DNA from 2 places in the Nonomuraea sp. NPDC003214 genome. Region 2 is predicted to be linked to the other one. Evidence: riboswitches for the same ligand, from Rfam matches in the RefSeq annotation. Region 2 holds a riboswitch; the other holds the start of a gene.
What was found. Region 2 has a riboswitch for S-adenosylmethionine ahead of ACWDXC_RS28265 (aminotransferase class V-fold PLP-dependent enzyme). Riboswitches for the same ligand answer to the same signal wherever they lie in the genome.
Positions count from the first base shown of each region.

Region 1 (4,747 bases), on a different contig from region 2:
ATTGACCAGCAGCACGTCGGCCATCCTGTAGGCGGCCAGCGAGCGCGGGTAGTCGTCGTTGACGTTGAGGATCAGCGGGTCCCAGTCCTCGGTGGCGTAGGCGTCCTCGATCTCCTGCGCGCAGCGCTGCACCGAGGCGGTGTACTCGCGGTATTCGGGCAGGTCGTGGCGGCTCGGGTAGGCGAACGCCAGGTGCACCACCCGGCCGTGCCACTCCGGATGCGCGTCCAGGAACTCGCGGTAGGCGAGCAGACCGCGCACGATGTTCTTCGACAGCTCCGTGCGGTCGATGCGGACGATCAGCCTGCGGTCGCCGACCTGCTCGCGCAGCGCGGCCATGTGCGACTCGACGTCGGGCTCCCCGGCCCGCGCCCACAGCGCCTTGCCGTCGACGCCCAGCCCGTGGACGCCGATCCGGGTGACGCGCCCCTCGTGCGTGACCGTACGGGCCGCGCCGTCGACCTCGGCGCCGAGCAGGACCGCGCAGCAGTCCATGAACGCCTCCGCCCACCGCCCGGTGAGGAACCCGGCGTGATCGGCGCCCAGGATGCCCTCCAGGACTTCGCGGGCCACCTCGTCGGGCAGCAGCGCGAAGTATTCGGGCGGCGCCCACGGCGTGTGGCTGAAGTGCGCGATGCGCAGGTCGGGCCGCTCGGCCCGGAGCATCGCCGGGGTCAGCGTCAGGTGGTAGTCCTGCACCATCACCCGCGCCCCGTGGCCCGCCTCCTCGGCCAGCGCCAGCGCGAACGCGCCGTTGTAGTCGCGGTAGGACTCCCAGTCGCGCTGGAACCTGGTGCCGAACACCGGCGCGTTGGGGATGTCGTAGAGCAGGTGGTTGACGAACCAGAGCGTCGAGTTGGCGATCGAGTTGTAGGCGCGGTGGAAGGTGGCCGGCGCGATGTCGAGCATCCGCAGCGCCCCGGTGTCGTAGCCCGCCTGGTCGAGCCGGCCGCCGGGGGCCTGCCGCACCGCGCTGCGGTCGCCGTCGGACAGCGCCGCGCATACCCACAGCACGCCCGCGTCCCGGGCGACTCCGGACAACCCCGACACCAGACCGCCGCCGCCGCGTCTCATTGTCAGCTCGCCGTCGTCGGAGACGGTGAACGAGACCGGGCCTCTGTTGGAGGCGAGCAGGACGCTGTTCATCGACGCTCCCAGGAGTTACGACGAGGAGATGTCACGGAGGTGTCTCCCGACCTTAGGATCCCAGCTATGGCGCTAGATGAGGCAACCGAAGAACTCGCCCGCTCGGCCGCCGTAGGAGATCATCGCGCACTCGGCGAGCTCCTGCGCCGGATCGAGCCGGACGTGCTGCGGCACTGCGCCCGCATCCTGCCCTACCACCAGGACGCGGAGGAGGCGGCTCAGGACACCCTGCTGGCCGTCGCCCGCAACATCGGGCGGTTCGAGGGGCGCGCCAGGTTCAGCACGTGGCTGCACATCGTGACCGCCAACTGCGCGCGGACCACGTACCGGTCGCTGAAGCGCAGGGCGGCGGAGCAGAGCTCCGACGAGCTGCCTATGCAGAAGCCCGACGTGCGGCGGGTCAGCGTGATCGCCGGGTCGCGGCTCGACCTGCTCGACGCGATGGAGGCGCTGGAGGCCGACAAGCCCGACCTGGCGCAGGCCCTGGTGCTGCGCGACATCGTCCAGCTCGACTACAGCGAGGTGGCCGAGCAGCTCAACATCCCGCTCGGCACGGCCAAGTCGCGCATCCACCAGGCCCGCAAATACGTGCAGGCGGCGCTCGGCGAAGACTATCGGTGAGACCGGTTGTCTCGCGAAGTGAGACGACTGGTCAGTTCGCGGCTCGGATTGGGTAGAGTCCGAGTCAGCAACTCCAACTGAATATTGCTCATCCAGAGGGGTGGAGGGACCGGCCCTGCGAAGCCCCGGCAACCCTCCCGGCTTGTGACTCGCGACCTGCGAGGCCGACCGGGACAGGGTGCCAATTCCGGTCCGTGGTCAGGGTGGCCGCGGACGAAGATGAGGGAAGGCCTCGCTTCATGTCGCTCGACTTCGGTCCCGCCGTCGCTCTCTCCTGCCGCGAGTGCGGCACCCGCTACCCGCTGGGCCCCAGCTTCGCCTGTCTGGAGTGTTTCGGGCCGCTCGAGGCGGCCTACTCCTTCGGGAACGTGACCCGCGCCGACATCGAGTCGGGCCCGGCCAACATCTGGCGCTACCGCTCGCTGCTGCCGGTGCCGGTCGACGTCGCGTCCAAGCCCAACATGAACCCCGGCTGGACCAAGCTCGTCAAGGCGGGCAACCTGGGCCGGGCGCTGGGCATCAAGTCCCTGTACGTCAAGGACGACTCGGGCAACCCCACCCACTCCTTCAAGGACCGGGTGGTGGCCATCGCCGTCGAGGCGGCCCGCAACTTCGGCTTCCACACGCTGTCGTGCTCCTCCACCGGCAACCTGGCCGGCGCGGTGACGGCCGCCGCCGCCAGGGCCGGCCTGGAGGCCTGCGTGTTCATCCCCGCCGACCTGGAGCAGGCGAAGATCGCCATGGCCCGGGTGTTCGGCGGCAAGCTGATCGGCATCGACGGCACCTACGACGAGGTCAACCGGTTCTGCTCGGAGCTCATCGGCGACCCGCTGGGCGACAAGTGGGGATTCGTCAACGTCAACCTGCGGCCCTACTACGCCGAGGGCTCCAAGACGCTCGCGTACGAGATCGCCGAGCAGCTCGGCTGGAAGCTGCCCGAGCAGATCGTCATCCCGATCGCCTCCGGCTCCCAGCTCACCAAGATCGACAAGGGTTTCAAGGAGCTCATCCAGCTCGGCCTGGTCGAGGACAGCCCGTACAAGGTGTTCGGGGCGCAGGCGCTCGGCTGCTCGCCGGTCTCGGCCGCCTACAAGGCCGGCCACGACGTCGTCCAGCCGGTCAAGCCCGACACCATCGCCAAGTCGCTGGCCATCGGCAACCCCGCCGACGGCCCCTACGTGCTCGACATCGCGCGCCGCACCGGCGGGGCGGTGGAGGACGTCACGGACGCCGAGATCGTCGCCGCGATCAAGCTGCTGGCCTCGACCGAGGGCATCTTCGCCGAGACGGCCGGCGGTGTGACCGTCGGCGTGCTGAAGAAGCTCGTCGAGACGGGCCAGCTCGACCCCGAGGCCGAAACCGTGGTGCTCAACACCGGTGACGGGCTCAAGACGCTCGACGCGGTCACCGACGTCACCCCCACGGCCGTGATCCGGCCCTCTCTCGACGCGTTCCGCGCGACTGTCTGACAACCAGGAAAGGCGAGATTTACCATGAGCGTTTCTGTGCGGATTCCCACCATCCTGCGCACCTACACCGGCGGTAACGCGGAGGTGAGTGGAGAGGGCGCAACGCTGCGTGACGTGCTTGCCAAGCTCGACTCCGACTACCCGGGCATCGGCGCGCGCATTCTTGATGAATCGGGCAAGATTCGTCGTTTTGTCAACGTTTACGTTGGCGAAGAGGATGTCCGTTTCGCCGAGGGGCTCGACACTCCCGCCCCTGAGGGCACTCAGATCTCCATCATCCCGGCGGTCGCGGGCGGCTGAGAACCCCCCGATCTCCAGAACGACCCTCTAGAAGGCGCCCCATGCGGGCGCCTTCTCTTTTGTGAAATACAAGGTTGAACCAGTTAGCGTGAGGTGAAATACCCGATTTGCCGATTGACTCTGTTGCCAAACGCCTTCCCACAGGTATGGTCGAGTGCGATCGTACGGCTGATATCCATTAGTCAGGCGATTGTAGGTCTCGCGGAGGAATGGGCGGGATCTATGAGCCCAGTAAGAGGAGTCGGAAGTGGCGCAGGGCACCGTCAAGTGGTTCAACGCGGACAAGGGCTACGGCTTCATCGCGGTAGACGGTGGTAAGGATGTATTCGTCCATTACTCGGCAATCTTGATGGACGGGTATCGGTCTCTCGAGCAGGGCCAACGGGTCGAGTTCGAGATCACGCAGGGCCAGAAGGGACCGCAGGCGGAGTCCGTCCGCTCGGTCTGACGTGGTGAGCACCGGCGGCTCGCACGTCAGCGCAGTACGTGCGAACCGCCACCTCTCGTCCCCTCACGTACGGCGGGCTCACGGGCCCGCCGTACCGACGTGACCTGGGGTGGGGTGCTGTCGGCTTGCACTCGACCGGGTAGAGTGCTAAACAATTCGTTGGCACTCTCTGTCGCAGAGTGCCAACCCTGGGATCGAGACGATGGGGTCCGCCGAAGGAGCTGCGGGCCCACATGCCGTCGCGGGCGTCGGCTCGATCGCAGCAGCCACCCTGTGTCTGGGAGGTCTAGCCTTATGGCAGCCAAGATGATCGCGTTTGACGAGGACGCCCGGCGCGGTCTCGAGCGCGGTATGAACCAGCTCGCCGACGCCGTCAAGGTGACCCTGGGGCCCAAGGGCCGCAACGTCGTGCTGGAGAAGAAGTGGGGCGCCCCCACGATCACCAACGACGGTGTCTCCATCGCCAAGGAGATCGAGCTCGAGGACCCGTGGGAGAAGATCGGCGCCGAGCTGGTCAAGGAAGTCGCCAAGAAGACGGACGACGTCGCGGGCGACGGCACCACCACCGCCACCGTGCTCGCCCAGGCGCTCGTCCGTGAGGGCCTGCGCAACGTGGCCGCCGGCGCGAACCCGATGGCTCTGAAGAAGGGCATCGAGTCCGCGGTCGAGCGGGTCAGCGAGGAGCTGTCCAAGCTGGCCAAGGACGTGGAGACCAAGGAGCAGATCGCCTCCACCGCCTCCATCTCCGCCGCCGACCCCGAGA
Region 1 is NZ_JBSFSX010000014.1:28,264-33,010, forward strand. It holds gene ACWDXC_RS35725 (alpha,alpha-trehalose-phosphate synthase (UDP-forming)) at 1-1,146, opposite strand, end outside; gene ACWDXC_RS35730 (RNA polymerase sigma factor) at 1,213-1,767, shown strand; SAM riboswitch class I at 1,853-1,993, shown strand; gene thrC (threonine synthase) at 2,007-3,236, shown strand; gene ACWDXC_RS35740 (MoaD/ThiS family protein) at 3,261-3,536, shown strand; gene ACWDXC_RS35745 (cold-shock protein) at 3,784-3,984, shown strand; gene groL (chaperonin GroEL) at 4,279-4,747, shown strand, end outside.
Region 1: linked by a shared signal. The riboswitch ahead of thrC (threonine synthase) and the one ahead of ACWDXC_RS28265 (aminotransferase class V-fold PLP-dependent enzyme) in region 2 are both predicted to bind S-adenosylmethionine.

Region 2 (4,747 bases):
CCGCGGATCACGTACCCGGGCTTCCACACCGGCTCGCGGACCAGCTCCAGCTTCGGCGCCCGCTCCAGCAGGGCGCCGAACGACTCGATGAGCTCGATCCTGGCCAGCGGCGCGCCCAGGCAGAAGTGGATGCCCGCGCCGAAGGAGATGTGCGGGTTGTCCACCCGGCCCACGTCCAGCCGCTCCGGGTCGTCGAACACCTCGGGGTCGCGGTTGGCCGAGCCGAACAGCAGCGCCACCTCCACGCCGCGCGGGATGGCGACGCCGCCGACCTCGATGTCCTCCAGCACCCAGCGCTCGAACATCTGCAGCGGCGTGTCCCAGCGCATCAGCTCCTCGACGGCCGTCGGCAGCAGCGAGCGGTCGGCGCGCAGCCGCGCCAGCTCGCCCGGGTTGCGGAACAGCGACCACCAGCCGTTGCCCGTCACGTTCACCGTGGCCTCGTGACCGGCGTTGAGCAGCAGCACGCAGGTGCCGACCAGCTCGTCCTCGGTCAGCTCGTCGATCGCCGCGAGCGCGCTGATCAGGTCGTCGCCGGGCCGCTCCTTGCGCTCGCGGGCCAGCTCCTTCAGATACGCCGCGAACTCCGACGCCGCCCTGACGGCGGTGTGCTGCGCCTGCTCCGACGGGTTCAGCTCGTACATCCCGCAGATGTCGGCCGACCAGGGGCGCAGCAGGTGGCGGTCGGCGTCGGGGATGCCGAGCATCTCGGCGATCACCGTCACCGGCAGCGGCTCGGCCACCTCGGCGATCAGGTCACCGCCGCCCCGCTCCACGTACGCGTCGACCAGGCCCTCGGCGATCGCCCGCACCCGGGGGCGCAGCGACTCGACCATGCGGGGCGTGAACGCCTTGGAGACGAGGCGGCGCAGCCGGGTGTGCACCGGCGGCTCCACGTCGAGCATGCCGGCGCGGATCACCCGCCAGAACGGCTCCTGGAACTCCGGCTCGGGCTCCTTGCCGAACTCCTCGTGCGTCGCCACGTGCAGGTACGACCTGCCCAGGCGGCGATCCCTGAGCAGGGCGTTCACGTCGGCGTGCCGGGCGACCAGCCACTGGCCGGTCGGCTCGAAGAAGCTCACCGGCGCCTCGCGCCTCAGCTCGGCGTAGACGCCGTACGGGTGAGCGACGAAATCCGGATTCCACGGGTCAAAGCGCACTATTCAATACTAGAAGCTTTCGCCCGCCTGCTCCTCACCCGGATGTTGAGCAGCTCCACGATGACCGAGAACGCCATCGCGAAGTAGATGTAGCCCTTCGGGATGTGCTGGTCCAGCCCCTCGGCGATGAGCACCACACCGATCAGCACCAGGAACGCCAGCGCCAGCATCTTGATGCTCGGATGCGTGTCGACGAACCGGCTGATCGGCCCGGAGGCGAACAGCATCACCAGCACCGCCACGACCACCGCCGCGATCATCACGCCGAGCTCGTCCACCATGCCGACCGCGGTGATCACCGAGTCGAGCGAGAACACCACGTCCAGCACCATGATCTGCGCGATCACCGAGGCGAACGACGCCGCGACGGCCTTCTTGCCGTCCTTCTCGCCCACGTCCATCGTGTGGCCGATCTCGGTGACGCTCTTGGCGAGCAGGAACAGCCCGCCCAGCAGCAGGATCAGGTCCCGTCCCGATATCTCCTGCCCCAGCACCTCGAACAGCGGCTCCGTGAGCCGCACCACCCACGACAGGGCCAGCAGCAGGAGCAGCCGGCTGATCAGGGCCGCCGCCAGGCCGAGCACCCGCGCCCTGTCCCGCTGCTCCGGCGGCAGCTTTCCTGCCAGGATGGAAATGAAGATGATGTTGTCGATGCCCAGCACGATCTCCAGGGCCACAAGGGTGAAGAACCCTATCCAGATCTGGGGATCTGCCACCCAGTCCAACATCGATTACCTCCTGCTATCGGGGGATGTCGAGGAAGCAACGAGTCAACGGGCCGATAAGTTCGCGGTTGCGTTTTACGGGTGGGTGTCGGTTATAGTGCCGACGTAGGTCATGAGTGCCAGCGCCAAGCCCCGGCTCGCTGGCCGGCAACCCTCGCGTCCGCGGCGGGGTGCCCCGGGTGAAGACCTGGTCCGTCACGAGGTGTGGCGGGCAAGCGCGGGCTCACTGGCTGCTCCAGGGGTCCGATGACCCCGAGGAGGTTCGCCGTGTCCACCCTGACGATCTTCAACGCCGCCCGCACCACCGCCGCCGAGAAGCCGGCCCCCGTCCAGCAGGCCCGCGCCATCCCCGCCGTCGTCGGCGCCGACCTGGAAGTGCCGGTCAAGGGCGGCAAGCTCGTCGGCTACGCCAACCTCGACTACGCGGCCAGCGCCCCCTGTCTGGAGCCGGTCAGCGCCGCCGTCGCCGCCGCGCTCCCGGCCTACTCCAGCGTCCACCGCGGCGCGGGCTACGCCTCCCAGCTCACCACCGCCCGCTACGAGCAGGCCCGCCACACCGTACGGGCCTTCGTCGGCGCCCGCACCGACGACGCCGTCATCTTCACCCGCAACACCACCGACGCCACGAACCTGCTGGCCGGCTGCCTGCCCGAGGGCACCACCGTGGTCGTCTTCGACACCGAGCACCACGCCTCGCTGCTGCCCTGGCCTGACGCCGTGCGGCTGGCCCCGCCCGCCTTCCCCGGCGAGGCCGTGCGCGCCGCCGACGACGCGCTGGCCGCGATCGACGGGCCCAAGCTGCTCGTCGTCACCGCCGCCTCCAACGTCACCGGCGAGCTGTGGCCCATCGCCGCGCTGGCCCACATCGCGCACCGGCACGGCGCCCGCATCCTCGTCGACGCCGCCCAGCTCGTGCCCCACCGGCCGGTCAACCTGACCGCGCTCGACCTCGACTACGTGGCCTTCTCCGGCCACAAGCTGTACGCGCCGTTCGGCGCCGGCGTGCTGGTCGGCCGGCGCGACTGGCTGTCGGCGGGCACGCCGTACCTGAAGGGCGGCGGCGCGGTGCGCTCGGTCGGGGAGAGCACCGAGTGGCACGACGACGCCGAGCCCCGGCACGAGGCCGGGACCCCGAACGTGCTCGGCGCGATCGCGCTGGCCGCCGCCTGCGACGCCCTCACCGCCACCGGCTGGACGCCGCTGCTGCGCGAGGAGGAGCGGCTGATCGCCCGGCTGCGCGCCGGCCTCGCCGGCATCGAGGGCGTACGGGAGCTGTCGCTGTGGGGGCCGGAGCACCCGCGCGTGGGCATCGTGTCGTTCACCGTCGACGGCTACAGCGCGCGCGAGGTCGCCGAGGCGCTGTCGAGCGAGTACGGCATCGGCGTGCGGGACGGGAAGTTCTGCGCCCACCCGTTCGTCCGGCACCTGCTCGGCACCGCCGACGGCGGCTGCGAGGACGACACGGCCTCGGCGGTGCGCGCCTCCATCGGCATCGGCACCACCCAGGAGCACGTCGACCGGCTGGTCGGCGCGCTGCGTGACCTGGTCAGCCGCTAGGTCTCAGCGGTTCGGCGGCTTCGGGCGCGTCGGCTGGTCGTTCACCACCGCGTCCACGTCGCGCATGTCCTCCTCGCTCAGCCCGCCCGGCCGGTGCTCGGCCGGGTGCGGACGCTCGGCGGGCTCGGCGGCCTGCGTGCGGTCGTAGCCGGCCGCCTGCGTGCGGTCGTACTCGCTCGCCTGCGTGCGGTCGTAGTCAGCCGCCTGCGTGCGCTCGTGCTCGGCGGGCTGCCGGGGCACCGAGTGCCGTTCGTCCGGGTAGGCGGCCTTCGTGTCGGGCGCCGGCCGGTCCACGGTCGTCGTGGCGCCCGCCGCGGCGTCCCGCTCGGCCGCCCGCCGCTCGGCCCGGCGCCTGTACACGGCGCCGAGAATCCCGTCGAGGCCGAAGCGTCCCCCGCCCAGCGCCAGGAACAGCAGCGACGCCGCGCCGAGCGCTCCGACGAGCTCCCAGCCGCCCTGCTGGACGAAGATGCCGTTCGGCGCGTGCACGAACACAGCCGCGCCGATCATGCCGATGAGCAGCACCAGCGCGGCCGGCCGCACCAGCAGGCCGAGGATCAGCAGGATGCCGCCGACCGTCTCGGCCACCGTGACGAACGCGGCGGCGAGCTGCGGCATCGGCACGCCCGACTCGGCGAACATGCCGCTCGTGGCGCCCAGCCCGGCCTGCCATTTCTGCAGCCCGTGCGCCAGGAAGATGACGCCGATCACCACCCGTGCGATCAGGGCGGCGATGTCGAACACAACCCTTTTCATGGTCTTTTCTCCCCCGTTTCCAGTACTCATCCCCCTGGCTGGACCAGCGATGCACCCCCATACCGTTCCTTGACCGACCCGCCGGTGGCAGCATGGGCCGTATGACGGAACGCGTGGTCGGAATCGGTGCCGGGGCCAAGGAGCTGGCCACCGAGGACATGATCCTGAATATCGGGCCGCAGCACCCGTCGACTCACGGAGTTCTGCGCCTGCGGCTCACTCTTGACGGTGAGCGCATCTCCGGCGCCGAGCCGATCATCGGCTACATGCACCGGGGCGCGGAGAAACTGTTCGAGGTGCGCGACTACCGGCAGATCATCGTGCTGGCCAACCGGCACGACTGGCTGTCGGCGTTCGCCAACGAGCTCGGCGTGGTCCTGGCCGCCGAACGCATGCTCGGCATGGAGCCGCCCGTCCGCGCCGTCTGGGCGCGCACGCTGCTGGCCGAGCTCAACCGGGTGCTCAACCACCTGATGTTCCTCGGCTCGTACCCGCTGGAGCTGGGCGCGATGACGCCCATCTTCTACGCCTTCGACGAGCGCGAACGCA
Region 2 is NZ_JBSFSX010000009.1:71,494-76,240, reverse strand. It holds gene ACWDXC_RS28275 (cytochrome P450) at 1-1,160, opposite strand, end outside; gene ACWDXC_RS28270 (TerC family protein) at 1,160-1,876, opposite strand; SAM riboswitch class IV at 1,994-2,109, shown strand; gene ACWDXC_RS28265 (aminotransferase class V-fold PLP-dependent enzyme) at 2,153-3,442, shown strand; gene ACWDXC_RS28260 (DoxX family protein) at 3,446-4,198, opposite strand; gene ACWDXC_RS28255 (NADH-quinone oxidoreductase subunit D) at 4,300-4,747, shown strand, end outside.